2 linked regions of the Ilumatobacter coccineus YM16-304 genome follow. The protein of the gene in region 1 interacts with the protein of each later gene in a pairwise test. Links are inferred from orthologs where the notes say so. Each region holds a gene or a part of one and is shown on either strand. Other genes may lie near its edges. The genes, in order: YM304_RS24845 and ndk.

Region 1 (15,351 bases):
CGGCTCGGGTTCCGTCTCAGCGAAGGACAATCGTCGGCTGCGGAGCCCGCACCGATCGAGCCCACCGACGGCACGCTGCTCACCTCGGCCGAGATCGACGCCGTCCTCGATCGCCTGCCCGAATGGGACCTTCCCGACGACGACACCCAAGAGTTCAATCGACCGGTCGCCTCGCTCGGCCCGCCGCTCGTCGGAGACACCATCGCCACACCGTTCCCGCCGGCACCCGACGAGCCGACCACCCCACCCGACGTCGCGTCCGAACCACTCGACGTGCTCCGCTTTCAGCCGGAAGGCCCCGTCGACGTCGCGCCGTTCCTGTCGCTGACCTTCAACGAGCCGATGGTCCCGCTGGCCACCCTCGAGCAGCTCGACGCGGTCGACGTGCCGGTCGAGATGTCGCCCGCCGTCGACGGCCGCTGGCGGTGGATCGGCACGCGCACCCTTCGCTTCGAAGTGTTGCCCGAGGCCGACACGAGCATCGATCGCCTGCCGGCTGCCACCGAGTTCACCGTCACGGTGCCCGCCGGAACCGAGTCGGCGAACGGGGCGGTGCTCGCCGATGCCTTCTCGTTCTCGTTCTCGACGCCACCAGCGGACCTCGAGTGGGTCACGGGACTCAGTGACTCGATGCCGCTCGAGCCGGTGTTCGTCGCACAGTTCGACCAGCGCGTCGACAGCGACGCGATCGTCGAGCTGATCGACTTCTCGGCCGGCGACGTGATCGACGTACGTCTCGCCACCGACGCCGAGATCGAGGCCGACGACAGCGCTCGCAACGTGATGGCCGGGGCGCTGCCGAACCGCAGCGTGGCCTTCGTGCCGGTTGCTCCGCTCGCACCCGACACCGCCGTGTCGATCTCGATCGGCCCCGGCATCCCGTCGCTCGAAGGTCCGCTCACCAGCAGCGCTGCGTACAGCGACGCCGGCCGCACCTACGCACCGCTCACCGTCACCGACCGCAACTGCGGGTACGGCGACTGCCGCCCGTTCAGCCCGTTCATCATCGAGTTCAACAACTCGCTCGACCCCGAGCTGTTCGACCCGGCCACGGTCCGGGTCGAACCGGCCGTGCCCGGTCTGCGCGCCGAGGTGTCGGGATCACAGCTCGTCGTCCGCGGTGCCACCTCCGGCAACACCACCTACACCGTCTCGGTCGCCGCCGAGCTCACCGACGTGTTCGGGCAGACGCTCGGCGAGCTCTACACCACCGACTTCTCGGTCGGACCGGCGCAGCCGTTCCTCACCGGACCGAACCGTCGCTTCGTCACCACCGACCCGTTCGCACCGACGCCGAGCCTCGCGTACACCAGCGTCAACCACGACGAGCTGTACGTCACCGCGTGGCGGGTCGACCCGTCGCAGTATCGAGACTTCGAGACGTACGTCGACTCGCTCTACGACCGCGACGCACCACGTGACCCCGAGTGGACCCCGGCGCTCACCGCGGTCATCGACATCGACGCCGACCCCGACGAGATCACCGAGACCGTGGTCGACCTGGGCGACGCGTTCGAGGTGTCGGACGGCCCGATCGTCGTCCGCGTCGAAACCGACCCCGACCTCACCCCCGACGACGACGAGTACTGGCAGAACCAGCCGATCATCACCTGGGTGCAGTCGACCACGCTCGGCGTCGACGCGTTCGTCGGCAGCGACGAGTTGATCGTCTGGACCACCGACCTCCTCACCGGCGATCCGGTGCCGAACGCCGCGGTCGAACTCGTCGGTACGAGCCGGACGACCACGACCGATGCCGACGGACTCGCCCGCGTCGACCTCGACGGTCAGGCGATCAGCGGGCTCGTCGCCACGGCCGACGGTGCCACCGGGATGCTTCCCGCCGGATGGTTCGACGGCTGGCAGGCATCGGAGCGCGGAAGCGAGAGCCGGTGGTACGTCATCGACGACCGCGGCGTCTACCGCCCTGGTGAAACCGTCCGGGTCGCCGGGTTCGTTCGCGAGATCGACGCCGCCGACGCCCAACTCGCACTCGTCGCCGGCGATCAGACCGTGCAGTACACGGTCTTCGACCCGCAGGGCAACGAGTTGGTCGTCGACACGGCCGACGTCAACGCGCTCGGCGGTTTCAACCTGACCTTCGAGGTGCCCGAGGAATCGAACACCGGGTACGCCTACATCGACATGCGTCTCGCCGGAGCCGAGCGATACAACACCAATCACCAGTTCCAGATCCAAGACTTCCGCACCCCCGAGTTCGAGGTCACGGCGCGCACCGAGTCTCCCGCTCCGTACTACGTCGGCGAGCCCGCCACCGTGGCCGTCGACGCGGCGTACTACGCCGGTGGGCCGCTGCCGAACGCCGACGTGAACTGGACCGTCTCGACGCTCGAGACCTCGTTCACGCCGCCGAACCGTGGCGACTTCAACTTCGGCATCTGGACGCCCTGGTGGTACCGCAGCTACGACGTCTACTCCGACGGTGGCGCCTATTACGAGGACGACTACTACTTCGACGAGTGCTTCGACTGCTTCCCGACGTCGGACGATCGCATTCGTGAGTTCTCCGGAACCACGAACGGCAACGGGTCGCACTTCCTGCAGATCGACTTCGAAGCCGCCGACGCCGACGGAGCACCGGTCGACCAGCCGTCGTCGGTCACCGCGGAGGCGACCGTCTTCGACGTGAACCGCCAGGCGTTCTCGTCGCGGACGAACGTGCTCGTCCACCCGGCGTCGTACTACGTGGGACTCCGGAGCGAGCGAGCATTCGTCCGCAAGGGCGAACCGCTCGAGATCGACGTGATCGTCGCCGATGTCGATGGTGCGGCGATCGCCGGCCGCGAGGTCGAGGTCGTCGCCGGACGACTCGAGTACGGCTACGACGGCGGTCGCTACACCGAACTGCTCGTCGACGAGCAGACCTGCACGGTCACCTCCGATGCGAGCGACGAGGGCGTTCGCTGCGAGTTCGCCACCGAACTCGGCGGCCAGTACCGGATCACCGCGGTCGTCGCCGACGACGCCGGTCGCACCAACCGTGCCGTGTTCACCCAGTGGGTGTCGGGCTCCACCGCACCGCCGTCGCGCAACCTCGAACAGGGCGAGGTCACGATCGTTCCCGACGCCGAGACGTACGCACCCGGCGACACCGCCGAACTGCTCGTGCAGGCGCCGTTCGCTCCGGCGACCGGACTCGTCACCGTCACCCGAGCCGGCATCGAGTCGACCCAGGTGATCGACGCTCCCGACGGGTCAGCCGTCGTGACCGTCCCGATCGCCGACGACGACATCCCCAACCTGCAGGTGCAGGTCGACATGGTCGGTTCGGCCGAGCGGGTCGGCGACGACGGCACGCCCCTGCCCGACGCGCCGCGTCGCCCGGCGTTCGCCGTCGGCCAGATCGGCCTCCAGATCCCGCCCGTCTCACGCACGCTCGACGTCACGGCCACGCCAGCGTCAGCCGATGTGTCGCCGGGGTCGGCGACCACGATCGACGTCGCCGTGGTCGACGCCGGCGGTGCGCCCGTGGCAGGTGCCGGTGTGGTCGTGATCGCCGTCGACGAGGCCGTGCTGTCGCTCAGCGACTACACGCTCCGCGACCCGATCTCGACGTTCTACCAAGGCGTGGGCACGCAACTGTCTCCTGAACTCGTGCGACGCAGCATCATCCTCGCCAATCCCGACCTGCTCGATGCCGGCATCGACCAGGGAGTCGTCGACGAGAGTGAGGACGGCGCGATGGCCGAGGCGCCTGCCGACGAGGAGGCGATGGAGGAGTCGGCCGGTGCTCCGGCCGCAGCCGACACGGTCGGCCGGGCCGCCACCGATGGCGCCGCGGCAGCGACGCCGATCGACGTCCGCTCGAACTTCGACGCACTCGCCGTGTTCGCCCCCGACGAAACGACCGGTCCAGACGGCACGATCACCGTCGACGTCGAACTTCCCGACAACGTCACCCGCTACCGCATCATGGCGGTGGCCGTCGACGGCGTCGACGAGTTCGGGTCGGGGGAGTCGTCGCTCACCGCCCGGCTGCCCATCACGGTGCGCCCGTCGGCACCGCGCTTCTTGAACTTCGGTGACCGGTTCGAGTTGCCGGTCGTGGTGCAGAACCAGACCGACGAAGCGGTCGAGGTCGACATCGCCCTCGAAGTCGCCAACCTCGACCTCGACGACGCAACGGCGTCGTCGACCGACGGCGATGCCGCGACCGGCAAGCGGGTCACGATCTCGGCCAACGACCGAGTCGAGGTCCGATTCCCCACCTCGGCAGTCGAGGTCGGCACCGCTCGGTTCCGGGTGGCCACGGTCAGCGGCGACTTCGCCGACGCCGCCGAGATCGACCTGCCGGTCTACACCCCGGCCACGGCCGAAGCGTTCGCCACCTACGGCGTGCTCGACGGCGACGACGCGATCGCCCAACCGCTTCTCGCTCCCGACGGCGTGTTCCCGCAGTTCGGTGGGCTCGAGATCACCACGTCGTCGACCGCCCTGCAGGCGCTCACCGACGCCGTGCTCTACCTCTACGACTACGACTACGAGTCGGCCGACGGCTACGCCGCTCGACTGATGGGCGTCGCCGCACTCCGCGACGTACTCGATGCGTTCGACGCCGACGGTCTTCCCGACGTCGACACGCTCAACGCCTCGGTCGGTCGTGACATCGAACGGCTGCAAGCGCTCCAGAACGGCGACGGCGGCTTCCCGTACTGGCAACGCAACCGTGAGTCGGTGCCGTGGGTGTCGATCATGTCGGCACACGCGCTCGTGCTCGCTCGCGACAACGGCTACACGGTCGACGAGAACGTGCTGTCGTTCGCACTGCAACACCTCGCCGACATCGAGAGCTACATCCCCGCCGTCTACGGCCAGGAGACGCGTGACTCGATCAGCGCCTACGCCCTCTACGTACGCGACCTCGCCGGGCAGCGCGACAGCGCCAAGGCGATCGACCTGTATCGCCGCTCGGGTGGCGTCGACGGCACGCTGCAGGTCGACGGCCTCGCCCGGCTCTGGCCGGTGCTCGACGACACCGGAGCACGCGACGAGATCGAGCGCGAGATCGCGAACCGTGCGGTCGAGACTCCTGCCGCAGCGACCTTCGCCACGAGTTACGGCGAAGACGCGTATCTGATCGCGCACTCCGACCGCCGAACCGATGGCATCGTGCTCGGCGCGCTCGTCTCCGAGACACCCGACAACGACCTGATCCCTAAGGTGGTCACCGGTCTGCTCGGCAACCAGAACCGCGGGCGTTGGCGCAACGTCTACGAGAACGTGTTCATCCTCCTCTCGCTCAACGAGTACTTCGGCACGTTCGAATCGGTCGACCCCGACTTCATCGCCCGTGCCTGGCTCGGCGACACGTACGCCGCCGAGACCGAGTTCCGTGGACGCTCGACCGACTCGTTCCTCACCGAGGTGCCGATGGCCGAGCTGGTCGACGCCGGCGACACCGACCTGGTGATCGACAAGGACGGCGCCGGGCGCCTCTACTACCGACTCGGGCTGCGCTACGCCCCCGACGACCTCGATCTCGACCCCCGTGACGAAGGATTCGTCGTCGAGCGGGTCTACGAGGCCATCGACGATCCGAGCGATGTCGTTCGCAACGACGACGGATCGTGGACGGTGAAGGCCGGCGCCTCGGTTCGAGTGCGGCTCACGATGGTCGCCGACGCCCGCCGCACGCACGTGGCGTTGATCGACGGGATGCCCGCCGGGTTCGAAGCGGTCAACCCGGCGTTCGCCACGTCGGTCACCGTGCCGCTGAGCGACCCGTCGGCACGCAGCGGCTACTGGTGGTGGCAGTGGTACGAGCACCAGAACCTGCGTGACGACCGCGCCGAGGCGTTCACGTCGTACCTCCCGGCCGGCACGTTCGAGTACACGTACGTGGCACGGGCGACGACGCCAGGCGACTTCGTCGTGCCGCCGACCCGAGCCGAAGAGATCTACGCGCCGGAGGTGTTCGGCCGGTCGGCATCCGATCGCGTCGTCATCGTCGACTGAACCGGCGCGATCAGGCGGCGACGCGGCGAGCGATGAAGCGCCAGCCGTTGAGGAAGGTGCCGAGAAACACCGACGCGACGATCACGAACGAGAGCGCCGTGCCCTCGTCGAAGAAGAAGCGGCGACACAACATGCCGACCGCCACGGTCGTGACCCAGATGATCAGTCCGGCGCGCCACGCGATCGGTTGTTTCCACACCTGCGCCGCGAGCCACGCCACGACGAGACCGATCACGAACGGTGCGGCCGTGTCGACGAGTCCGGCCACACCGGGGTTCTCGTCGTGGTTGCGTCGACCGATCGCGACGAACACCACGACGACGAACACGTCGACGCCGACAGCGGTCTCGACGCGTCGCAGCAGTTGACTCATCCGAGTCGGCTCAGCCCTCGGCCGCGAATCCGCCGAGGGTGCCCTTGAAGAACAGCAGCGGCAGCGGGGGCTCGCCGTCGTGGTCGGCGTCGGCATCGAGCGCGCCGACGCGACCGAGTACGAAGTGGTGGTCGCCCATGTCGTAGACCTCTTCGACGGTGCAGTCGATCCAGCACACCGCGCGTTCGAGGATCGGCGAACCCGACGGCGACGGACGCCACTCGACGCCCTCGAAACGGGTGTCGTCGGTGCCCGACTTGGCGAACTTCCAGCAGAGGTCGGCCTGCTCGGAGCCGAGCACGTTGACACAGAAGCCGCCCGACGCCGACATCAGGTCCCAGGTGGTCGAGCCGATCTGTGGGAGGAATCCGACCAGCGGCGGGTCGAGCGACACCGACGTGAACGACCCGATCGTGAACCCGACGGGTCCGTCGGGGCCCATGCCCGTGACGATCGTGACGCCGGTGGGGAAGTGACCCATCACCGTGCGGAAGTGGCCGGAATCGAATGCGTGGTCGTCGCTCATCGACACGGACTGTATTCGCTCCGATCCCGCGCGCCGATATCCCCGTCGGCGATACCGTCGCGTTCGTGGACGCCGGGGGAGACGACGCAGCGACTGCAGCGGCCAAGCGGAGCCTGCGCCGCGAGGCGCGAGAGCGCCGCAAAGCACTGACCGATCGCCACGAGCGCTCGGCGCGGTTGACCCGCACGCTGATCGCCCATCCCGCGGTGATCGATGCGGATCGGGTCATGGCCTACTCGGCCATGGGGAGTGAGGTCGACACGGCGATGTTCGTCGCGTGGTGCATCGAACACGGCAAGGCGGTGCTGATGCCCGAAGACGGCGTCGACCCGTCGTGGCCCGACGTGGTGATCGTGCCCGGTCTCGCGTTCACGCTCGATGGTCACCGCTGCGGGCAGGGAGGGGGGTGGTACGACCGGTTCCTTCCTGGGATCCGCGCCGACTGCGTCACGATCGGAGTCGGTTTCCGCGTTCAACTCGTCGACGAGTTGCCGATCGGCCCGTTCGACCAGTCGCTCGACATCGTGCTCACCGACTGAGGCATCCACTCGGCCCGCAACCGGCTTGCGCGATCCGATGGTGATGCGACAGGGTGCGGCATGGGCAACTTGGGGTTCACGCTCGACGAACTCGACCGGGCCGCTCGGATCGTGGGCCAGCACGTGCCGCCGACTCCGCACTATGACTGGCCGCTCCTGAGCGAGCACGCCGGGTCGCGAGTCACTGTCAAACACGAGAACCACACGCCGGTCGGCGCCTTCAAGGTGCGCGGCGGCCTGGTGTATTTCGATCGCCTCGTGCGCGAACGCCCCGAGGTGGCTGGTGTGGTGAGTGCGACTCGCGGGAACCACGGTCAGAGTCTCGCGTTCGCCGGACGCCTCGCCGAGCGATCCGTCACCATCTTCGTCCCACGGGGCAACAGCGTCGAGAAGAACGCGGCGATGCGCGCACTCGGCGCCACCGTCATCGAACACGGTGACGACTTCCAGGTCGCTCGCGAAGCATCCATCGAGCACGCCGCAGCGCACGGTCTCGAAGCGGTGCCCCCGTTTCACCGCGACCTCGTCCTCGGCGTGGCGACGTACGCACGCGAACTGTTCGACGCGGTGACGGGCGATCCGATCGACACCATCTACGTCCCGATCGGCATGGGAAGCGGCATCAACGCGATCATCGAAGTCCGCGACCTGCTCGGTCTCGACACCGCCGTCGTCGGCGTCGTGTCGGAGAACGCGCCGGCGTCGAAGTTGTCGTTCGAAGCAGGGGAGGTCCGGACCACCGAGACCGCCGCGACGTTCGTCGACGGTGTGGCGACCCGTTCCCCCGACGCCGACTCGATCGCCGGCATCGTTTCGGGAGCCGCTCGCGTGATCGCCGTGTCCGACGACGCAGTCGCCGACGCGATGCGCACGATCTTCCGCACGACGCACAACGTCGCGGAGTCGGCCGGCGCCATTGCGCTCGCCGGTCTCCTGTCGGAATCACCCGCACAGCGAGGGAACCACAGCGCGTTCGTGCTCTGCGGCGGCAACGTCGACACCGACCAGTTCGCCGAGGTGCTCTCGGGTGGCACTCCGGTCGTTTGACGCGGTCGGGAGGCTGTGACAGTCACCGGCACGGCGTCGTCGCTAAATACGGTGCTCCGGGTCCGTCGGTTTGCCACACTGTCGACATGAACCCTCGTCACCGCCTTGCCGCACTCGCCTCCGTCGCCGTTCTGGCGCTCGCCGCCTGCGGGGGAAGCGAAGACAGCGCCAGCGACGAGGGCGCCGGGGAAGTGCTCGACGAGGCCACGACCACCGTCGAGACCACCACCACGACCACGGCCCCACTGACCGGGGGCGGCGGTTCGGCCGACACGGCCGAACCGGAGACCACCGAGCCGGACGCGTCCGAGCCGGAGACCACCGAGGCGGAAGAGCCGCCGACCACCGTCCCGACACCGGAGACCACCGAGGCGCCCGCACCCGACACGACCGTCCCGGCAGAGCCCGACGAGGCGTGCCTCGAAGGTGCCTGGGTGATCACCACCGAGCAGTTGAACTCGTACTACTCAGCGCTGGCGGCCAACAGCGGTGGCGGCCTCACGCTCGGAGCCGACGGCGTCGTCAACGTCACGTTCCTCGATGGCGAGTACCAGTACACGGCCGATTTCGGCATCACTGTCGACGTGAGCGGAACCGGCGGAACCGGTGATGCCGTCGGCACGGTCAACGGAAGCTACGAGATCGTCGACGACAACGTCATCGCCGCCACGACGCTGTCGAGCGATCTGACCATCACGGTGCAAGTGGCCGGTCAGACGATCGACGGCAGCGACATGGGCAACGGACTCATCAACTCGGCACCGATCAACAACGCCGAGTTCTTCTGCGGTTCCGGCGGTGAGGGGCCGACCGTGATGTTCCAGTCGGGGCCGTCGACCGACCAGCGCCACCCGGTCGTCCTGCAAGCGGCCTGAGTCGACGACCCGAACGGTTCGCCACACCGGCGAGTCGGTCAGGTCGACCGTCGAAACCGCTCGAGCAGTTCATCGACCGCAGGGTCCGACACGGCGCCGCTCCGCCGTGCGAGGACCAGTTGGCGGTCGAGTAGGTGGGCGCCACCCGGCGCAGCGTCGCCGTCGCTCACCCGCCCCTGGCTCTCGGGCAACACCGTCCATCCCATGCCCAGCAGGACCATCTCGCGCAACACGTCCGGCTGGTGCGACTCGGCCGCCACCACCACGCTCGCTCCGAGCGAGCGCAGGTGATCCTCGACCAGACGCCGAGTATGCGATCCGTCCGGGAACAGGACCCACGGCCCCCACTCCTCCGGAGGGCCGAGTCGTTGCCCCGGTGGGGCGAAGACGTGGAGTCCTTCGGTCAGCAATGGCTCAGTCACGATGCCTGGTCGTGGCTCCGGTGGCTCCACACACGCGACGGCGTCGAGGTCGCCGTCGATCAACTGGTCGAGTAGGCGTCGCGACGGTGCGACGGTCAAGGTGAGCGTCACGTCGTGGCGGTCGGTTCGGAATCGACGGAGCGAATCACGAAGGTGGGCGACCGCCGCCACGTCGATCAGCCCCAAGCGCACCGAACCCGACTGGGCCGTGCGGAGACGGTCCGACCAGCGCGCGAGGTCGGTCGTGAGCGCCACCACCTGACGGGCGTGGTCGAGCACGGGGATCGCCGCCGACCGCAACAGTCGCCGCCGGCCGGACGCCTCGAAGAGTTTGACGCCGACTCTCCGTTCGAGTTCTGCCAGGCCCTGCGACAACGCGGACGGGCTGACGCCGACGTCGGCGGCCGCAGCGGCCCACGTCGGTGAATCGGCGACCGCCACCAGGTACTCCAGTTGGCGGATCGAGAGGTCGGGGAGGTTGCCTCGCACCCCACGCAGAATAGTTCAGACATACTTCACTGACTCGACTCTCTGTCAACGGTTGCTTAGCATGGCGGCCATGACAGTTCGACAGATCGCGCCCGCCACCGGAAAGCTCGGCGTGTTGACGCCCGGCATGGGAGCCGTGGCCTCCACGTTCATCGCCGGCGTCATCGCCGCCCGCGAAGGCATCTCCGCACCGATCGGTTCCGTGTCGCAGATGGCGCACATCCGCCTCGGCACCAAGGAAGAGAACCGCAACCCGCTGATCAAGGAATTCGTGCCGCTCGCCGACCTCGGCGACATCGTCTTCGGCGGCTGGGACCCGATCTCGCCCAACGCCATGGAAGCGGCCAAGACCGCCGGTGTGCTCGAAGGCAAAGACCTCGACTCGATCTCCGCGGAGATGGAAGGCATCGTGCCGATGGAGGCCGTGTTCGACCAGCGTTGGGTGAGCCGTCTCGAGGGCGTGCGCGTGAAGGACATCCCCAACAAGTGGGATCAGGCCGAAGCACTCATCGCCGACATGGCGCGCTTCAAGGAAGAGAACGGCTGCGACCGTCTCGTCATCGTGTGGTGTGGCTCGACCGAGGCCTACCAGGAGCCGTCGGCGGTCCACGACACGGTGGCGTCGTTCGAGCAGGGCCTGCGCGACAACGACGACAACATCTCGCCGTCGCAGATCTACTGCTACGCCGCACTGCAGAGCGACGTGCCGTACGCCAACGGTGCGCCGAACCTCACGACCGACCTGCCCTGCATGATCGAACTGTCGAAGACCAACGGCGTCCCGATCGCCGGCAAGGACTTCAAGACCGGCCAGACCCTGATGAAGACCCTCCTCGCCCCGGGCTTCAAGGCTCGCATGCTCGGTGTGCGCGGCTGGTTCTCGACCAACATCCTCGGCAACCGCGACGGCGAAGTGCTCGACGATCCCGAGAACTTCAAGTCGAAGGAAGTCTCCAAGCTCGGCGTGCTCGACGGCATCCTGCAGCCCGAGGTCTACCCCGACCTGTACGGCAACATCGACCACGTCGTGCGCATCAACTACTACCCGCCCCGTGGCGACAACAAGGAGGGCTGGGACAACATCGACATCTTCGGTTGGCTCGGCTACCCGATGCAGATCAAGGTCGACTTCCTCTGCCGTGACTCGATCCTCGCAGCGCCGATCGTGCTCGACCTCGCGCTCTTCATGGACCTCGCACATCGTGCCGGTGAGAGCGGCGTGCAGGAATGGCTGAGCTTCTACCTGAAGGCCCCGCAGGCCGCGGGCGACGTGCCGGCCGAGGCCGACCTGTTCATCCAGCAGACCAAGCTGAAGAACACGCTGCGCGAATGGATGGGCGAGCAGCCCGTCACGCACTCCGAAGCCGGCTGATCCCCCGGCTCCTCGGAGCCACCGATCTCGAACGAAGTGGGACGTCCGCACCGGGCGTCCCACTTCGCCATTTTCGCCACCCGAGGATGATTTCTGCCCAGGCCAAATGTCGTCGCGTGAGGGTGATTTCTGCCCAGGCTCGATGTCGTCGCGTGGGGGTGATTTCTGCCCAGGCAAATTGTCGTCGCGTGGGGGTGATTTCTGCCCAGGCCAAATGTCGTCGCGTGGGGGTGATTTCTGCCCAGGCTCAGAATCGTCGCGTGGGGATGATTTTTGCCCAGGCAAATTGTCGTCGCGTGGGGGTGATTTCTGCCCAGGCTCGATGTCGTCGCGTGGCTCGAGGGTCAGCGCACGGGGAGGCTGTCGAAGATCCGCTGGCGGAGGATCTGGAAGCGGGGGTCTCTGGCGAGTCGTCGTCGAGCAAGGTGTGCCTTGTTGCGCACGGTGCCCTCGTCGATGGCGAGCGCGGCGGCGATCTCCGCAGTCGTGCCGGCTCGGAGCTCCACCGCCAGGAGAATCGTGACGAGCCGGGTCGGAAGCCGTGTGGTGGGGGCTGCGTCGACGACCGACTCGACGGCGAGCCTGATCTCGTCGAGGGATGTGGTCGTCTGCGGCGGCAAGAACGCGAACGGCAGCCGGTCACCACGCTGGGGTCGAAGAACGCGCTTGCGATGTCGGACCGGGTCGAGGAGTCGTTCGAGTGGGTCGGTGCAGAGCATCGCCGGTGCTCGGCGCTCGCCGGTGTACACCGCGAAGCTTGAGTACGGATACTCGACCAGCTTCGACGTCCCCGTGATCTCCAGCGGATTGCGATGGATGTATCTCACGGTCTGCAAGAGCTGCGCATCGCTCTCGATCGGTGTCGCCCAGAAGCGTGGCTCCCAGAGCGGACCTACTCGGTCGGTGATGGCGTTGAAGTGTCGAGCGTAGAGCCCGAGCGTCTCGCCGATCGCGGCTGACACGTCGCCGTCGCGATTGCGAACGAGCGCATGAACGTGGTTGGTCATCCAGGCGTACGCCAGCAACTCGACCTGGTGTTTGCGAAACGCATCGTCGAGCCGTCGTTCGAAGATGGCTCGATCACTCGGGCGTTCGAACACGTCCTGACGGTCGACCCCACGGCTGACGACGTGGAGCATGGGAGTGGCATGTAGTTCCTTGTGTTTTCTCGGCATGACCGACAGAGGGTCGTGAGCAGCGGAAAAGGGAAAACGGTGAGGGTGATTTCTGCCCAGGCTCGATGTCGTCGCGTGGGGGTGAGTTTTGGCCAGGCTCGATGTGGTCGCGTGGGGGTGATTTTTGGACTGGCTCGATGTGGTCGTGAGTGGTGCGGAACTAGCGTGCGGGGCATGACGGCGACGTTGATGGACGGAAACTCACTGCGCGACGAGATCATCGCGGGGCTGGCGACGCAGATCGAGCAGATGGGGTCACCAGCCATCTGCCTGGCGACGGTGCTCGTCGGCGACGACGGTCCGTCGCAGCGCTACGTCAAGTCCAAGCACAAGAAGGCGGGGGAGGCCGGCATGGTGTCGCGCCACCACGGCCTCGATGCCGACGCCACGCAAGAGGAGGTCGAGGCCGTCGTCCGAGAGTTGGCGGACGATCCGTCGGTGCACGGCATCTTGGTGCAGCTTCCGCTTCCCGACGGTCTCGATCCCGAACCCGTGCTCGACCTCATCCCGGCCGAGAAGGACGTCGACGGCCTCACCGAACGTTCGATGGGGCGCCTGGTTCGCAATCGTCCTGGGCTCGTGAGCTGTACACCGCTCGGCGTCCTCCGACTTCTGGAAAAATATTCTGTGCCCACGAGCGGAGCACGCGCAGTGGTCGTCGGACGCTCGACCCTCGTCGGACTGCCACTGTCACTTCTCCTGAACCGAAAAGGTGTGGATGCGACCGTCACGATGGCGCACTCTCGCACCGCCGACATGGCGGCCGTCGTCCGCGAGGCCGACATCGTCGTGGGTGCCGCGGGTCAGGCCCGCATGATCACCGCCGACATGGTCAAGCCGGGGGCCGCCGTGATCGACGTCGGTGTGTCGCGGACCGAAGCGGGAATCGTCGGAGACGTCGATTTCGATGCCGTTGCCGAAGTCGCCGGCTGGATCACGCCCATGCCGGGCGGCACCGGGCCGATGACGATCGCGTGTCTGCTCGAGAACACACTGACAGCAGCACGACTCCAAGGACTGTGAGCCCGCCACCAGCGCCTGTCCGCTGGTGACGGCGACATTCACCAGACAGTCACCGTCGAGAGCGCTGAAGCCACCCTCGTGTCACGGCCCGATCGAGCCTGCCACGCTGGCCACAGACCGTGGCTGAAGACCACCTCATACTGGCATCCTCCTGCCAAAACGGACACGTTCCGAGGTCGATGACCACCGAGCGAAGTGGACATGCAGCATGTCACTTCTTATGCTCCCCGCTGGCGGAAATCGAAAACGAGCGGAGGATCGCATCGTGAACACGCGTATCGGGGGCGGAATCGCCCGACTCGCATGTGTGGGCCTGATCGGCGGATCGGCATTCACACTGAGCAACACATCAGCATCCGGGAGCGACTGGGTCGAACCAGCGCGCCAACCGGTGTCGTTCGTCGCGGGGTCGGTCGAAGACCCCGATGCGCCGCCGACCTCCGACGCGCCGCCGACCACCGATGCTCCGCCCACCACCGACCCGGGCCCCACGACGACGTCGCCGGAGACGACCACGAGCGTCCCGGCTTCGACGACCACGGTCCCGAGCCCGACGACGACGGTCCCTGGTTCGACGACGACGGTGCCCGGTTCGGCGACGACGGTGCCCGGATCGACCACGACGGTGCCGAATCCGACGACGACGCTTCCTGGCCCGACGACCACGACGGTGCCGAACCCGACGACCACGACGGCCCCGGGCTCGACCACGACGACGCTCCCTGGTTCGACGACGACCACGACGGTTCCGGGTCCGACGACCACGGTCCCCGGTTCGACGACGACCACCACGACCTCGACCAGCAGCACCACCACGACCGTCGTGCCGACGACATCGAGCATCGGCGACCGGGTCTGGCTCGATCGCAATGCGGACGGGGTGCAGGACCCCGGCGAGCCCGGACTCAACCGCGTCGACCTGGTCGTCGTCCACCTCGGCCCGAACGGGGCGCCGGGAGGCGGCGACGACGTGTCGTACGACGCCACCACGTCCGGCGACGGCGACTGGACCGTCGCAGGGCTCCCCGCCGGAAAGTACGTCGTCACGGTCACCGGCGGACTTCCCGCGGGCGTGGAGGCCACGTACGACGCCGACAGCGCCATCGGTTCGGCCGACCAGACGTCGATGGTCGTCATCGACGGCGACGAGGTGAACCAAGACTTCGGCTACACCCATCGCGCCGCGATCGGCGACACCGTGTTCTCCGACAACAACCTCAACGGCGTCCAGGACGCTCGCGAGTACGGCGCCTACGGCATCGAGATCCGAGTCACCGACCTCGGGGCCGACGGAGCGCGCGGTGGCGGCGACGACTCCATCGTGGGGACCTACACCACGAACAGCCTCGGCGAGTACCTCGCACCGGGACTCCTCGACGGCACGTACGCAGTCGACATCGTCGGCGGACTGCCCGACGGGGTCGAGTTCACCGTCGACCCGCAGGGCACGACCGATCCCGATGGGCTCAGCATCACCACGATCACCGGCGGTCGTGACGACCTGACCCAGGACTTCGGTTACACGCCGACCGTC
Region 2 (15,313 bases), 1.7 Mb from region 1 along the record:
CAACCCCGAAGGTGAATCGAAGTACATCGCGGGCGCCTTCCCGTCGGCCTGCGGCAAGACCAACCTGGCGATGCTCGTGCCGACCATCCCGGGCTGGAAGGCCGAGACGATCGGCGACGACATCTGCTGGATGAAGATCGGCGACGACGGCCGGCTCTACGCGATCAACCCCGAAGCAGGCTTCTTCGGCGTCGCACCGGGCACCAGCGACAAGACCAACCACAACGCCATGGAGACGATGTGGGGCAACTCGATCTTCACCAACACGGCACTCACCGACAACGGTGACGTGTGGTGGGAAGAGATGACCGACGAGCCGCCGGCACGCGCCACCGACTGGAAGGGCAACCCCTGGAACCCCGAGGTCGACACCCCGGCCGCACACCCGAACGCACGCTTCACGGCACCGGCGTCGCAGTGCCCGTCGGCCGCACCCGAGTGGGAAGATCCCGCCGGCGTGCCGATCTCGGCGATCCTGTTCGGTGGCCGCCGCCGCACGACCGTGCCGCTGGTGACCGAAGCCGACAGCTGGGACCACGGCGTGTTCCTCGGCTCGATCATGGCCTCCGAGAAGACCGCCGCCGCCGAGGGAACGCAGGGCGAGCTCCGCTTCGACCCCATGGCGATGCTGCCGTTCTGTGGCTACAACTACGCCGACTACTTCGCTCACTGGCTGTCGATGAAAGACCGCACCGACGTGTCGAACCTGCCGAAGATCTTCTTCGTCAACTGGTTCCGTCGCGACGACGACGGCCGCTTCCTGTGGCCTGGCTTCGGCGAGAACAGCCGAGTGCTCAAGTGGGTGTTCGAGCGCGTCGACGGCAAGTCGGAAGCGATCGACACCCCGATCGGCAAGCTGCCGCCGAAGGGTGCACTCGACCTCGACGGTGTCGACGTCGACGACAAGGACCTCGACACGCTGCTGTCGGTCGACGTCGACGGTTGGAAAGCCGCCGTGCCGCAGATCCGCCAGCACTTCGCTCAGTTCGGCGACAAGCTCCCCAGCGAGCTCTCCAAGGCCGTCGACGACCTCGAAGCCGCACTGTAATTCAGCTTCGCGCACAGCGGAGTGCTCGCTGCGCTCGCTCCGCTTCGAGTGCCTGCGGCGCACCGGGGCGCGGGAGACAAGTGCCGCACCATCCAATGTGTCCAGGGAACTGGACCGAGGGAAACAATTCGACTTGTTTCCCTCGGTCCCGGTCCCAGGGAATCAAGCCGAACATAATCTGAAAACGAGAGAAGCCCCGGCCGTGAGGCCGGGGCTTCTTCAGTTCTGCGGGTGATCCCGATCAGGCGTCAGCGCTCTCCAGCGGCTTGACGTCGACCACCTTGCGGCCCTTGCGGGAACCGAACTTGACGCTGCCGTCGATCGTCGAGAACAACGTGTCGTCCTTCCCGATCTTGACGTTCAGGCCCGGGTGGAACCGAGTTCCACGCTGGCGGATGATGATCGAGCCGGCGGTGATCTTCTCACCGTCGAACGCCTTCACGCCGAGGCGTTGTGCGTTGGAGTCGCGCCCGTTGCGGGTTGAGCCGCCACCTTTGGTCTTTGACATGGGGTATCTCCTGTCTCAGCTCGTGATCGAGGTGATCTCGACCATGTGGTACTTCTGGCGGTGCCCGTACCGGCGACGGTTGTTGGTCCGGCGCTTGTAGGTGAAGCCGTTGATCTTCGGACCAGCGACACGGGCAACGATCTTGCCGGACACGGTTGCGCCCTTGAGTTCGTCGGGGGTGGAGAGCACGGTGTCGCCGTCGACGATCATGACAGGGGTGAGCGAAACTTCGCTTCCCTCGTCACCATCGAGCAACTCGACTCGGACCTGTTCTCCTTGGGCGACCTTTTCTTGCTTGCCGCCTGAAGCGATTACTGCGTACATAGCGAAAGACGATGCTAGCGCCGCCGAACCACCGTTACACCGGTTCGGCGGCCGTCACAGCCGATTCTTCCCGGACGGTTTGTCTCTGAGACAAACCGTCCGGTCAGCAGACGTTGCAGGAGCCGTCGTCGGTGCCGGGCACCGCTTGAAACTCGACCTTCAACTTCTTGCTCAGCCCACCCTTGGTCACCACACGCATCGACTCGGCCATGCCGATCAACTGCGGGGTGATGAGGATCTGAAACTTCTCGTGACGCAGCTTGCGGTACGGAGCGAGGTTCTTGCCTTTGACGTTGGTGTCGACCGACACCTCAGCGACTTTGCCTCAACCGGTGGGGCGGATGAAGTCGATCGACATCGTTCCGCCCTTCTTGGCCAAGACCTTCTGAGCGTCGTCGGTGATCTCGATCCGCATCAGACCAGCCTATTCGAGCATCGAGAAATCGACGCGCACGCCCCGACCGTCGCAGTCCGGGCAGATCTCGCTGTACTCGGTCAGCAAGCCCTCACCGATGCGCTTGCGGGTCATCTCGACGAGACCGAGCTCGCCGACATCGAACACCTGCGAGCGGGTCTTGTCACGAGCCAGCGCGTCGCGGAGCGCCCCGGCCACCTTGGCCCGGTTCTCCTTGATCTCCATGTCGATGAAGTCGATCACGATGATGCCGCCGATGTCACGCAAGCGCAGCTGCTTGGCCACCTCCTCGGCCGCCTCCATGTTGTTGTGGAAGACGGTCTCCTCGAGGTTCGACTTGCCGACGTTCTTGCCGGTGTTGACGTCGATGACCGTGAGCGCCTCGGTGTGCTCGATGATGAGCGACCCACCCGACGGCAGCCAGACCTTGCGGTCGAGCGCCTTGTGCACCTGCTCGTGCACGTGGAAACGCTCGAACAGCGACAAGCCCTCCTTGTCGGCGTCGTAGTACTCGATGCGATCGGCCAGCTCGGGGTTGAACGCCTGAACGTAGTCACGCACCTCCTCGTACAAACGCTTGTCGTCGATCATCACACCGCGGTAGTCGGCGCTGAACTCCTCACGGATCACGCGCACCGCGAGCTCGGGCTCCCGCGACAGCAGCGTCGGGCGCTGCGCCTTGGCCGCCTTCTTCTCGATCTCGTCCCACTGCTTGAGCAGGATCGTCATGTCGGCGACCAACTCGTCCTCGGTCGCGTGCTCGGCTGCCGTACGAACGATCAGGCCGTGCTGGTCGGGCTTCACCCGGTCGAGGATGTTGCGGAGCCGCTTGCGGACGTCGTCGGGCAGGCGCTTCGAGATGCCGTACGTCTTCGAGTTCGGGATCAGCACCACGAAGCGTCCCGGCAGCGACACCTCCTGCGTGAGGCGAGCGCCCTTGTGCGCGATCGGGTTCTTGGTGACCTGGCACAGGATCAACTGCTTGTTCTTGAGGATGTCTTCGATGCGCGGGTTCTTGCCCTTGACCTCGATGTCCTCGGGGTCGTACTGCACGTCACCGCGGTACAGCACCGCGTTCTTCGGCGTCGTGATGTCGACGAATGCGGCTTCCATGCCCGGCAGCACGTTCTGCACCTTGCCCACGTAGATGTTGCCGTGGATCTGCGCGACGTCGTCGGCCGGACGGCTCACGTAGTGCTCGATCAGGCTGCGACCTTCGAGCACGGCGACCTGCGCCATGCCAGGACGAACCTGGACGCACATGAAGTACCGGCCGATCGGCTTGCCGTCACGCTCACGACCCTTGCGCTGCTCGAGCAGCGCCTCGTCGAGCGCTGCGTCCTTTCCACGCCCACGACCGCGACCGCGGCCCTTCTTCTTCTGGCCGCCGCCGTCGCTCTGCTTCTGTTTCTTCTGGCCGTCGTTGCGCTGGCGCGACGATCCGTCACCCTGGCCACCACCGTTGCCACCGCCACGACCACCGCGACGGCGCTTCTTCTTGCCCTCACCGGACCCGCCATCGGCATCGCCCGATTTGGACGACGACGCTGATGCCGACGGTGGCGGCGACGTCGGAACCGGCATGGTGTCGCCGATGCGGGGGCGTTTCACCAGCGCCTTCTCGGCCGCCTCCTTCGACGCTCGCCCCTCGCTGATCTTCTCGGGCAGTTCGACGTCGTTGCGGGCATCTCCACCCACCGGGCCGTCGCCGTCGGGACGCGAGCGTTCCTGGCCGCCGCGGCGATGCTGTCCGCCGCGTGATCCCCGCTTGCTCTGTCCGCCACCGCTGCGCTTCGGCGCACCGCTGCCGCTGCCGCTGCCGCCGTCGCCGTTGGCCGGCGAGTCGCCGCTACCCGACGAGTCGTTGGTCGAACTCGACGATTCGGACGTGTCCTTCGACGGCCCGGACCCGTCTGAGGCGTCTGGTGCCATTCCCTGATCGTTGCTCATGTTGATGAAAGTCCCTTCTCGGAGGCGTGCCGAATCGGCCGTGCCCCACCACCCCGGCCGGGACACACAGGGTCCGGGTCAGGGCATTGATGTTCGTGCCGCCGCATCGGGTGATGGGGCGGGTCATGCGCTCAGACCCCTGTCGAGCGCGAGGTCGGCATCGAGCGGAATCACTTCACGCCGAACGCCGTCGGATTCGATCCACTGGTGTGTGCGCAACACGCGCACCCCGACCGCGTCGATCCCCGGAAACACCATGGTGGCGAGTTCCGCTGGTCGGAGAGCCCGACCGATCGTGACGAGTTCGGCGACCAGCTTGTGTCCCGTGTCATCGGGACGGAGGTCTCGGATCAGGGGTCGGACATCGTCGGTACGACGTTGCCCTTTGCGCTCACGTTCGACGAGCAGTTCGTCGGCGGCGAGCAAGCGCTGGGTGGCCGAGTCCAGCAGTTCGGGGTCGATCCCTGGCCCGGTCATCTCCCACGTGGTGGAAGTGACCTGTTCTTGGAGTGATCCGGTGGACGGATCACGATCCACGACTCTGGCGACGTCGATACCCACCGGCAACGCGTCACTCAACGACTCCCCGAGCGACGTGGTCCAGTCGCCCCAGTCGGACGCCGCCGGGTCGATGTCGGCGCCCTTCGCGAGATCGATGTCGATGTATTCGGCGACCGATTCGGCACCGGTCGGCAACGCGAGTCCGAAGCTCAACTTCGGACGAGGGGTGAAACCTTCGGTGTACGCCACGGGAAGATCCACTCTACGCAAGGCACGCTCCCACAGACGTGCACCGTCGCGGTGGCTCACGAAACGGACCTTGCCCAGCTTCGAGTACCGAACCCGCAGCCTCACCCCGACGTTCGATATCACCGCGCAGCACCTGTACTCGTGTGGTGTGCAACACCTGTACTCGTGTGGTGTGTCGTCATCTCGTGGCTCCGAGAGTGACGGGGACTTCGTGGCCGCGGGACAGATCCTGGCCCGTTCCCTGGCTGCCGCCGGCGGGAGCGACCGGCGAGGCCACGACGTGTTCGATGCCGTACCCGGTGCACACACCGCAGTCGTAGCACGGGGTCCAACGGCAGTCTTCGACACCGCTCTCGGCGAGCGCGTCCTGCCAGTCGTCCCACAGGAAGTCATGGTGAAGCCCTGCGGTGAGATGCGCCCACGGCAGCACCTCGTCCTCGTGGCGGTGCCGAAAGGCGTACCAGTCGAGCGACAGGTCCTCGGCGGTGAGCGCGCCGGTCCACCGATCGAGGTCGAAGTGCTCACCCCACTCCTGGAACGTGCCGCCCTCGCGCCACACGCGCTCGATCACACGGCCCAGTCGACGGTCGCCACGGCTCGCCACGCTCTCGGCGGTGCTCGCATCGGCGTCGTGCCACTTGAGGTTGACCGCACCGTTGCGGCGGGTGGCGTCTTGCAGCAGGCCGATCTTGCGACGCAGTTCCTCGCGGGTGTTCTGTCCGAACCATTGGAACGGCGTGTGCGCCTTCGGGACGAAACCGCCGACGCTGACCGTGACCGACGCCCGGTGCGTGTGGCGTTTGCCGATCTCGGCACAGTTCTTCGCCAGTTCCGCGATGCCGAGCACGTCGTCGTCGGTCTCGGTCGGCAGGCCGATGAGGAAGTAGAGCTTCATCCGCGTCCACCCTTGCGAGAACGCCGACTCGACCGCCCCGTAGAGGTCTTCTTCGAGGATCAGCTTGTTGATCACCTGGCGCAGACGCCACGTGCCGGCCTCGGGAGCGAACGTCAGCCCCGACCGGCGGCCCGAGTTGACCTCGCCGGCCAGGCCGACCGTGAACGCATCGACGCGCAACGACGGCAGGTTGATCGTGGTGCCGCATCCGATCGACATGGCATCGGGATGCGATTGGTGCGCCGCCTCTTGGTCGGCGAGCACGCCCTTGATCACCGGTTCGATGTCGCTGAAGTCGGCGGTCGACAGCGATGTGAGGCTCACCTCGTTGTACCCGGTGCGCTGCAGCCCGTCGGCGATCATCGTGCGCACCTGTTCGGCTGGGCGCTCCCGGACCGGGCGGGTGATCATCCCGGCCTGGCAGAAGCGACAGCCACGCGTGCACCCGCGGAACACCTCGACGCTGAGTCGGTCGTGGACCACCTCGGTGAGCGGCGTGAGTGGCGTCTTCGGGTAGGGCCACTCCCCCAGGTCGGCGACGGTGCGCTTGTCGACCGTGGCGGGCACGTCGTCGAACCGAGGCGTGACAGCGGCGATCCGCCCCATCGGTTCCCCATCGACCGGTTCGGCGTACGTGACCTCGTACAGCGACGGCACATAGACACCGGGCACCTTCGACAGTCGGCGCAACACCGACGCTCGATCGACCGCTCGACCGGCGGCGCGATCGACTTTCCACCCGTGCAGCACTTCGGTGATCTCGCTGATGACCTCTTCGCCTTCGCCGAGCACGGCGAGATCGATGAAGTCGGCGAGCGGTTCGGGGTTGAACGCACAGTGCCCGCCGACCACCACGAACATGTCGTCGTCGCCACGTTCGGCCTGGCGAACCGGTGCTCCGGCCAGGTCGATCATGTTGAGCACGTTGGTGTAGACGAGTTCGGCCGAGAGGTTGAACGCGAGGATGTCGAAGTCGCTCGCCGACCGATGGGTGTCGACCGAGAACAGCGGCAGATCGTTGGCCCGCAGTTCGGCATCGAGGTCGGCCCACGGCGCGTAGGTGCGCTCGGCGACCGCGTCGGAGCGTTCGTTGAGGATCTCGTACAGGATCTGCAGGCCCTGGTTGGGAAGCCCGATCTCGTAGGTGTCGGGGTACGCCAACAGCCACGAGACCTTGGCGGGATGGTGGTGCGGGTCGGCGATGCCGTCTTCGAGCCCGATGTACCGTGCCGGCTTCTGGACCCGAGCCAGCAACGGCTCGAGGTCAGCCCACACCGAAGTCATCGAACGATTCTACCGTCACCCCCTGTGCCGCAGGCCGGACCCTCCGTGCTCCACCTGGTTACGCCCATCCCGGATGGAAGTAACCAGGTTCACGCCAAAGTTGATGACATCGCTCCGGGAGCAACGTCATCAACTTGCTCGGCTGATCGGGTGAGGGTGGGGTGAACGTGTCGCACCACGACCAGGCCTCGGCGACGAAGTCGCCCCGCCGCCAGTCGCCGAGCGAAACACCGGATCTCACAGTCGAGCCGCAGGCGAGCGGCGGCGTCAGCCGTCGAAAAGGCGCATCCCCGACGCAGTCGGGGTGAGGCGACGAAGTCGCCGGGCGCTGACGGAGTCAGCGCATGCGCCGCATGTGGACGCTCTGGACGATGCCGAACATGGCGAAGTACACGATGAGACCGGAGCCGCCGTAGCTGATGAACGGGAGCGGCAGGCCGGTGACCGGCATGATCTTGAGCGTCATCCCGACGTTCTGGAACGTCTGCCAGAGGAGCATGACGAACACGCCGGCGCACAGGTAGGTACCGAGCAGGTCGCGCGACAAGTGGGCGATGCGCCAGATGCGGATGAGTGCGATGGCGATGAGGCCGAGCACCACGGCGCAGCCGACGAGCCCGAACTGCTCACCGACCGCGGCGAACGGAAAGTCGGCCCACATCACGGGGATGTCGCCATCGTTGGTGAGCGGCCCCTGGAGCCAGCCCTTGCCCCACACGCCCCCGGTGCCGAGGGCGCGCATGGCGTTGTCGGCCTGGTACGTGTCGTCGGCGCCGGCGGCCGACGGGTTGATCAGCGCCTGGATGCGAGCCACCTGATACGAGTTGACCAGGCGCCCGACGAACGCCGCTGCGACCGTGGCGATCGACAGGAACGAGATGGCGAAGATGTAGCGCACCTTCGCCCCGGCGACGAGCAGCACGCCCATCGCGATCGACACGATGACCGATGCCGAGCCGAGGTCGGGTTGCACGATCACCAGCACGGCTGGCAGCCCGACGATGATCAGCCCTCCGAGGAAGCGGGCATAGGAGACCTCTTCGCTGCGTTCTTCGGCGAGGAACGCAGCGAGCATCAGCAAGGTCGTGAACTTCGCGAGCTCGGCCGGTTGCACGTTGATGGGGCCGAGGTCGAACGAGATGCGGTCCTGTCCGCTGGCCACGCCGAGCAGGAACAGGAACACCAGGCTGACGACGGTGACGATGTAGAGCGTGCGGGCCCGCTCCTTCCAGAACTCGTAGTCGACGGCCATCACGCCGACCATCACCACCGCGGCGACGATGCCGAACACCACCTGACGGGTGACGAACGCGTACGGGTCGGACACGATGCGCCCACGCGACGTGGAGAACACGATGAAGCAACCACCGACGGCCAACACGACCTGCACGGTCATCAGGATCCAGTCGATGTTGCGACTGGGGTCGGCCGGACTCGCTTTGATGTTGCCGAGCCCGGAATCGGGCCTGCGCGTCAGGAAGGCGGTCACGAGGTCAGTATCGCAAAGCTGCGAAGCGTCGGAGGTGCCACTGGGTCACTCGGTGGTGCTCACGGCGGAGTACCGACCGGCGTAGCACGACTGATCGGTCAAGTCGTTCTCGGGCGCCGCGAAGATCGAGTTGGTGTCGAGCGGATCGGACAGCACGACCGGATCGGCCGGGGCGAGTCCCGACAACTGCATGAAGATGCACTTCACCACGGGGCCGGCGGCCTGCGAGCCGTAGCCGGCCTTCTCGAGGTAGGCGCTCACCGTGTACGGCCGCTCGGCGTCGGTGCTGTAGGCGGCGAACGCCGACGAGTCGTTCCACGGGTAGTTGTTGCGTCCCTGGGCCGTACCGGTCTTGCCGGCGAGCGGGATCGCCTCGGAGCCACGCGGGTAGTAGTAGAAGAGTTTTTCGCCGGTGGTCGAGTGGTAGTAGTCGCTGGTCGTGCCGGGGCCGTAGATCACGCGCTGCAAGCCGGTCGTGATCTCGTCTTTGAACTCCTGCGGGAATGGGATCTGTCGAACCAGATCGCCCCGCACGTTCGGTTCGACCGCGAACTGTGCCTGAGCGATGTCGGCGAAGCCGGGCTCGACGGAGTCGGGCACGCCTGGCTGGTAGATCGCCTTGACGATCTCGGGCTTCAGCACGAAGCCGCCGTTCGCGAGCGTCGAGTAGCCGGTGGCGAGGTGCAGCGGCGACGCGGACAACAAACCCTGTCCGATGGACAACTGGACGTTGTCGCCGGTGTAGTAGTCCTGACCTTCGGCCTCGGAGATCACGCCGAGCTCCGCGTAGCGCGCCTTGAGCTCCTTGTCGGGCACCGTGCCGTCGAATTCGAACGGTAGGGCGATGCCGGTGTCTTCACCGAACCCGAAGAGTCGCACCTGCTCCTGGAGGACCGGGCCGAAGTCGTTCTCGACCATGATGTTCTCGCCGATGCGGTAGAAGAACGCATCGCTCGACACCGCGAGCGCGGTCTCGACGTCGACGGAGCCGTAGACACAGGGTCGGCCGGTGCCGCTGCATGTGGCGTTCTTGAACACGCATCGCACCAATCCGGAGTTGCACCGGTCTTGGTCGATCGACGTCATTCGATACGTGCCCTCGTCGGTGTAGTAGTCGTTCACCCCCATCAAACCGGTGCTCAGCGCGGCGTACGCGGTGAACGGCTTGAAGGTCGAGCCGAGGTTGTAGCGACCCTGGATCGCTCGATTGACGAGGATCGACTCGTCGGGGTCGATCGGGTCGCCGAACTCGTCTACGGCCGGGAACAACTGCTCGAACTTGCCCCCACCGAGGTCGGACTCGAACCACCGGTTGTCGAACGTCGGGTAGCTCGCCAAGGCGACGATGTGCCCGTTCTCCCAGTTCTGGACCACGACCGCTCCCGCGGGCGCTTTGAACGGCACCTCTTCGGGGTACTCGGGGAAGAAGCGCTCGACGAAGTTCGTCTCGGGGTCGAGCCCATTGCGCGCCGTTGCCAGTCGTCGCAGCTTGAGCTGACTCTCGAGCGCCTGCTCCGCGTACTGCTGCTGGTCGAGATCGATCGTGAGTTGGATGTCGTTGCCGTTGATCGCCGGCACGCGCTCGATCTCTCGCACGATCCGACTCGACTTGTCGACCTCGTACACGACGTATCCCCACTGTCCGTGGAGCTCGCGTTCCATGCTCGCTTCGATGCCGAACTGGCCGACTCGTTCGTTGAGGAAGTAGCCGTCGCCGACGTAGGCATCTTTGGTCTCGGCGGTGATGCTGCCCATGTAGCCGACGACGTGACTGGCGAGCGGCGCATATGGATAGACGCGGCGCGCCTCTTCGATGATCTGCACGCCGGGCAGGTCTTCGACTCGTTCGAGCAGCGTTGCGGCGGTGCGCTCGTCGATGTCTTCGGCGACCGGCATCGGCAGGAACGGGCTGTAGACCTGGCTCTGGAACCGGCGTTCCATCTCTTCGACCGGCACGCCGACCCAGCCCGACACCCGGCTGAAGAGTTCGGTGCGGTTCGATTCGCTGCGCAGCACCTCCCAGTCGATGCCGACGGTGAGCACCCGCTCGTTGTCGGCGAGGATCCGTCCATCGGCGTCGAAGATGCGTCCGCGCTCGGGGAGCAACGGCACGGTGCGCCGCTTGGTCTGGTCGACCTCTTCTTGCAGCCCTTCCTGTTCGACGGTCTGCAAGAACCACAGGCGAGCACCGACGAGCCCGAAGAGCATCGTTGCGACGAGCGCCAGAACACCGAGGCGAGCGGCCCGCTTGTCTACTGCCATCGAACCATTCTGCCTGTCACACAACCGTCATACATGGCAGAACCGCGAAACTCTTCAGATCAGATCCTGGGTCGTCGGGGCGGTCCACTCGCTCCCCCGGACGCGCAGACACCATCGGGCGACCGGCACCATGATCGGACTGATCACCATCGAACTGAACGCGACGATGGGCACCACCTTCGCCATGTCGGCCGGCCACGGGTTGCGTTGGCCGATGAACAGTCGCACCACGGGCAGCAGCGCTTCGCCCGCTGCGGCGCCGAAGAACACGAAGATCGCGAGCAGCCACCACTGCGGGTCGGCGGCGATCAAGGCGAGCAATCCGGCCACCACGCCTGCGAGCGTGAACGCGATGGCCGTGGAGCCGAGCGGCGTTCCTTCGACGAGATCGAACATCATGCCGAGTGTGAACCCGGCGATGGCACCGCCTTCGGAGCCGCCGACGGCACCGGCTGCGGCGACGAGCGCCAACACGAGTTGCACGATGACGCCGCTGATCTGCAGGTCGACGAACAGCGTTCGCTGGAGGGCGAGCACGATCATCCCGACGGGGACGAGGCGGATCAGCGAACTCTGGTACAGCGCAGCGAGCACGTGCCGCTCACTGCTCGACTTCGGAGGCGGGTCGGTACAACACGACCTGCACGAAGTTGAGTCGGTCGAGGTCGGCGTTGAGCATGACTTCGAGGATGGGGCCGGCCACGCCGGGACGGTCGGCACGGTTGACGACCCGTCCGATCGGAATGTTGGGCGGGGCGAGGCTGTCGGCGCCGCCTGCCGTGGTGACCAGGTCACCCTCCTGCAGGATGGCGAGCGACGGGTTGTCTTGCAGGAACCTGATCTGCGGCAGGCGATCTTGTCCCTGCCCCTCCATCGCTCCGAACTCCTTCTGGAATTGCGGCAGCGTGGTGGTGGTGACGACGGGCGGGATCGTCGTCTGGACCGGGCTGCCGTCTGCCGGGATGGCCGGCGGGAGATCGAGCCCCTCGGGCACCGTCGTGGAGGTGACCGACGTCGTCTCGTCGGGGTCGGACGTGTCGGCCTGCGGCAATTCGAAGCGGTCGCCGAGCACGTCGAGCGCCGTCGTGGTGGTCGGTACGTCTGGGTCGACGATGTCGGCGATCTCGTCGTCGTCGAATCCCGATGGCGTGGTGGTGGAGGTCTCGTCGTCGGACCCGTCGCCGTCGACGCTGCCGGTACCGCCGAGGATCTCGACCGGCATCGCGAAACGCGGGTCGGTCACGAGCATGACCTGCGACGAGTTGAGGCGGACGCGGGTGACACGACCGATGAGCCCAGCGCGGTTGACCACCGGCATGCCGATCGCGACGTTGTCGAGGCTGCCCTTGTTGATCTCGATGATCTGGTCGATGTTGTTCGCCGAGGCGCCGACCACTTCGGCCTTCTCGGTGTCGATACCGGCGAGCGACGGCAGGTCGTTGAGCGCGAGCAACTGCTGGGAGTCGACGACGCTCGCTTCGGCCGCGGCTTGCGTGCCGATCAACTCGTCGACGCGCTGCTGCAGGATCTCGTTCTCACGTTCGAGGTCGTCGTAGTTGGAGTACGAGTCCCACGCCCGCTTCACCGGGTTGGTCACGACGTCGGCTGCGGTCTCGACCGGCGTCATCGCCACCCCGAACGCATCGCGGGCTCGGTCGAGCACCGCATTGCCCCGCAGATCGAGCGTGAGGATCAGCGCCGATGACAACAGGAGCGCGATGATGACTCGCCTCCGACCGACCGTGTAGATCGCCATGATGAATGACTGCTCCGGAAATCCGGACGGATCAGTCTTCGCCGCCCATCGACATGAGGCCGCGCATCGCGTCGATGTTCTCGAGCGCCCGGCCGGAGCCGATCACGACGCTGTAGAGCGGTTCGTGGGCGATTCGGATCGGCATGCCGGTCTCGTGGCTGAGCCGTTCGTCGAGGCCACCGATGAGGGCGCCGCCGCCGGCGATCATGATGCCGTCTTCCATGATGTCGGCAGCGAGCTCGGGCGGGGTCTTGTCGAGCGTTGTCTTCACCGCGTCAACGATTGCAGAGATCGGCTCGGCAAGGGCTTCACGGACGTGTTCTGTCGTGAGCTGGATGGTTCGCGGCAGACCCGAGATGAGGTCACGGCCGCGGATGTCGGCGGTGAGTTCTTCGTCGAGCGGCCAGGCCGACCCCATCTGGATCTTGACCTCTTCGGCCGTGCGATCACCGATCGCCAGCGAGAACTCCTTCTTCACGTACTGCAGCACCGCGTCGTCGAGTTCGTCACCGGCCACGCGGACCGATTGCGCCGTGACGATGCCGCCCAGCGAGATGACGGCGACCTCGGTGGTGCCACCGCCGATGTCGACGATCATGTTGCCCGACGGTTCGTGCACCGGCAGGTCGGCACCGATGGCTGCGGCCATGGGCTCTTCGATGATGTGCACCGGCTTGCGCGCTCCGGCGTACTCGGCGGCGTCTTGCACGGCGCGCTGCTCGACACCGGTGATGCCCGACGGCACGCAGCTGACCATGCGCGGCTTCGACCACTTCGACGCGTGCACCTTCTGGATGAAGTAGCGCAGCATCTTCTCGCACACTTCGAAGTCGGCGATGACACCGTCTTTGAGCGGGCGGATCGCCTTGATGTGGTTCGGCGTGCGACCCATCATCCGCTTGGCTTCCATACCGACCGCCACGGGGCGGCCGTCGTTGACGTTGATGGCGACGACAGACGGCTCGTCGAGCACGACACCTTGGCCGCGCACGTAGATCAGTGTGTTCGCCGTGCCGAGGTCGATGGCAAGGTCACGCCCCAGGCTGAGTGGGTTGTTGCGGGCCATGTTGTTGGCCCTCCTTCGCGAGCTGTTGATTCGAGAACTTCATTCTGGCACGCACGTTTGCGGCCGGAATTCATGATCGTTGAATGTTACAGATTCGGGAAGAAGATCCCGATTTCGCGGGTGGCCGACTCGAGCGAGTCGCTGCCGTGCACGAGGTTCTCGGTGAACAGGATGCCGAGGTCGCCGCGGATCGTGCCGGGGGCGGCGTCGCGAGGGTTGGTGGCGCCCATCATGTTCCGGACGACCTGCCAGGTGTCTTCGGGACCTTCGACGACCATCGCCAGGACCGGGCCGCGGCTCATGAACTCGACGAGCTCACCGTAGAAGCCCTTGCCGACGTGCTCTTCGTAGTGACGAGCGAGCGTGTCGGCGTCGAGCGTGCGCAGGTCCATCGCGACGATGTCGAGGTTCTTCGACTCGAAACGCGAGACGACCTCGCCGATGAGCTTGCGTTCGACGGTGTCGGGCTTGAGGAGGACGAGAGTGCGATCTGACATGGCCGAGAACGCTACCGCCCCACGAGCCCCGTCAATCGGTGTCAGACACCGATTGACGGAAGTGGCGCAGATGCTGCCCTCACCCGCCCCGCCCGTCATCCGGTGTCAGACACCGGATGACGCAGGCTCCACCTCGACGGCCAAGACCGACATGGCCCGAGCCATCAACTGCTGCAGCGATGGCGACGATTCCAGGCGGCGTTCGCACCGGGCTACGTAGCTGCGGGCCGCACCGTCGCCGAGTTCGCTCACGGTCGAGATCTCGTCGAACTCCAAGCCCGATGACCGGGCCACGAGGGTCTGGGCCGCGCGTCGCTCCGCGAGCGAGTGCACCTCCGGGCACGGCCCACTTGCCACGGTGACCGCCGCCTCGATCTCGCTGTCGCTCCAGCGGCCTGCCGCGTCGGGTTCGACGTCGCGCGCTCGCTCGACGAAACGATCGACGCGCGCTCCTCCGTGTCCGAAATGCTCGCGGACGAACGACTGGTTGAGCCACTCTCCGTCGGCGCGGTCACCGACGAGAATCCCGAGGCTCGACCATCGGTACGCCGCGAGTGGCGCATCCCAGCCCAGGTCGAGCGGGTTCGCATGGATGTACCGCACGAGCCACAGGCGATGTGCGTCGAGCGTGACCGGCACCGAATGGAAGCGACCACGGAAGACGGCGCCGTCGACCTGGCGCCGGGTGTTGGCCTTCCGAGTGAACTCGGCACCGAGCCACTTCATCGCCTCCGAGAGACGCCCCTCTCGAGATCGAACCAGCAGGTGAAAGTGATTTCCCATCAGGCAGTAGCAGTGGACTTCGAGCCCGAACCGCTCTTCGAGTTCGGAGACGAGGCGCACGAAGCACGCTCGATCGTCGTCGTCCCTGAACACGATCCGCCGTCCGGCCCCACGGTTCATCACGTGGTGCCAGGCACCTTCCCAGTCGATGCGTTGCGTTCGGCCCATGCGTCCAGTGTGACGACGGCGTGCCTCACAGTTGGCTGCGTCATCGGGTGTCTGACACCGGATGATGCGTCATCGGGTGTCTGACACCGGATGACGGGGTCAGTCGGAGAGGCGGCTC

What was found.
Region 2: the proteins of YM304_RS24845 (region 1) and ndk interact in binary tests that used the Escherichia coli proteins (3 or more experiments, as listed by UniProt). The link is inferred for Ilumatobacter coccineus YM16-304 from one-to-one orthologs.

The regions. Positions count from the first base shown.
Region 1 is NC_020520.1:3,739,478-3,754,828, reverse strand. What follows is about bases 5,866-8,677. They hold YM304_RS24845 (5-formyltetrahydrofolate cyclo-ligase), read left to right. Parts: upstream 5,866-6,940; coding sequence 6,941-7,414; downstream 7,415-8,677. Other genes in these bases: YM304_RS16835 (hypothetical protein), read left to right, coding at 8,548-8,677; YM304_RS16840 (threonine dehydratase), read left to right, coding at 7,475-8,461; YM304_RS16850 (flavin reductase family protein), read right to left, coding at 6,360-6,875; YM304_RS16855 (DUF3054 domain-containing protein), read right to left, coding at 5,987-6,349; YM304_RS16860 (Ig-like domain-containing alpha-2-macroglobulin family protein), read left to right, coding at 5,866-5,976. Also shown: more of YM304_RS16860, read left to right, coding at 1-5,865; more of YM304_RS16835, read left to right, coding at 8,678-9,336; YM304_RS16830 (LysR family transcriptional regulator), read right to left, coding at 9,375-10,247; YM304_RS16825 (inositol-3-phosphate synthase), read left to right, coding at 10,309-11,619; YM304_RS22915 (transposase), read right to left, coding at 11,964-12,758; YM304_RS16815 (bifunctional 5,10-methylenetetrahydrofolate dehydrogenase/5,10-methenyltetrahydrofolate cyclohydrolase), read left to right, coding at 12,969-13,817; YM304_RS25100 (hypothetical protein), read right to left, coding at 13,953-14,660; YM304_RS16810 (SdrD B-like domain-containing protein), read left to right, coding at 14,641-15,351. UniProt on the Escherichia coli protein: Involved in the removal of 5-formyltetrahydrofolate.
Region 2 is NC_020520.1:2,039,098-2,054,410, reverse strand. Bases 12,540-15,313 are described here. They hold ndk (nucleoside-diphosphate kinase), read right to left. Parts: upstream 14,245-15,313; coding sequence 13,834-14,244; downstream 12,540-13,833. Other genes in these bases: YM304_RS09180 (bifunctional folylpolyglutamate synthase/dihydrofolate synthase), read right to left, coding at 15,295-15,313; YM304_RS22315 (transposase), read right to left, coding at 14,350-15,195; YM304_RS09195 (rod shape-determining protein), read right to left, coding at 12,713-13,747; mreC (rod shape-determining protein MreC), read right to left, coding at 12,540-12,681. Also shown: YM304_RS09250 (phosphoenolpyruvate carboxykinase (GTP)), read left to right, coding at 1-1,048; rpmA (50S ribosomal protein L27), read right to left, coding at 1,290-1,556; rplU (50S ribosomal protein L21), read right to left, coding at 1,572-1,880; YM304_RS09235 (hypothetical protein), read right to left, coding at 1,984-2,190; YM304_RS09230 (Rne/Rng family ribonuclease), read right to left, coding at 2,305-4,227; YM304_RS22325 (TIGR03936 family radical SAM-associated protein), read right to left, coding at 4,369-5,100; YM304_RS09220 (TIGR03960 family B12-binding radical SAM protein), read right to left, coding at 5,174-7,174; YM304_RS09215 (FtsW/RodA/SpoVE family cell cycle protein), read right to left, coding at 7,512-8,663; YM304_RS09210 (penicillin-binding transpeptidase domain-containing protein), read right to left, coding at 8,709-10,925; YM304_RS09205 (rod shape-determining protein MreD), read right to left, coding at 10,980-11,519; more of mreC, read right to left, coding at 11,527-12,539. UniProt on the Escherichia coli protein: Major role in the synthesis of nucleoside triphosphates other than ATP. The ATP gamma phosphate is transferred to the NDP beta phosphate via a ping-pong mechanism, using a phosphorylated active-site intermediate.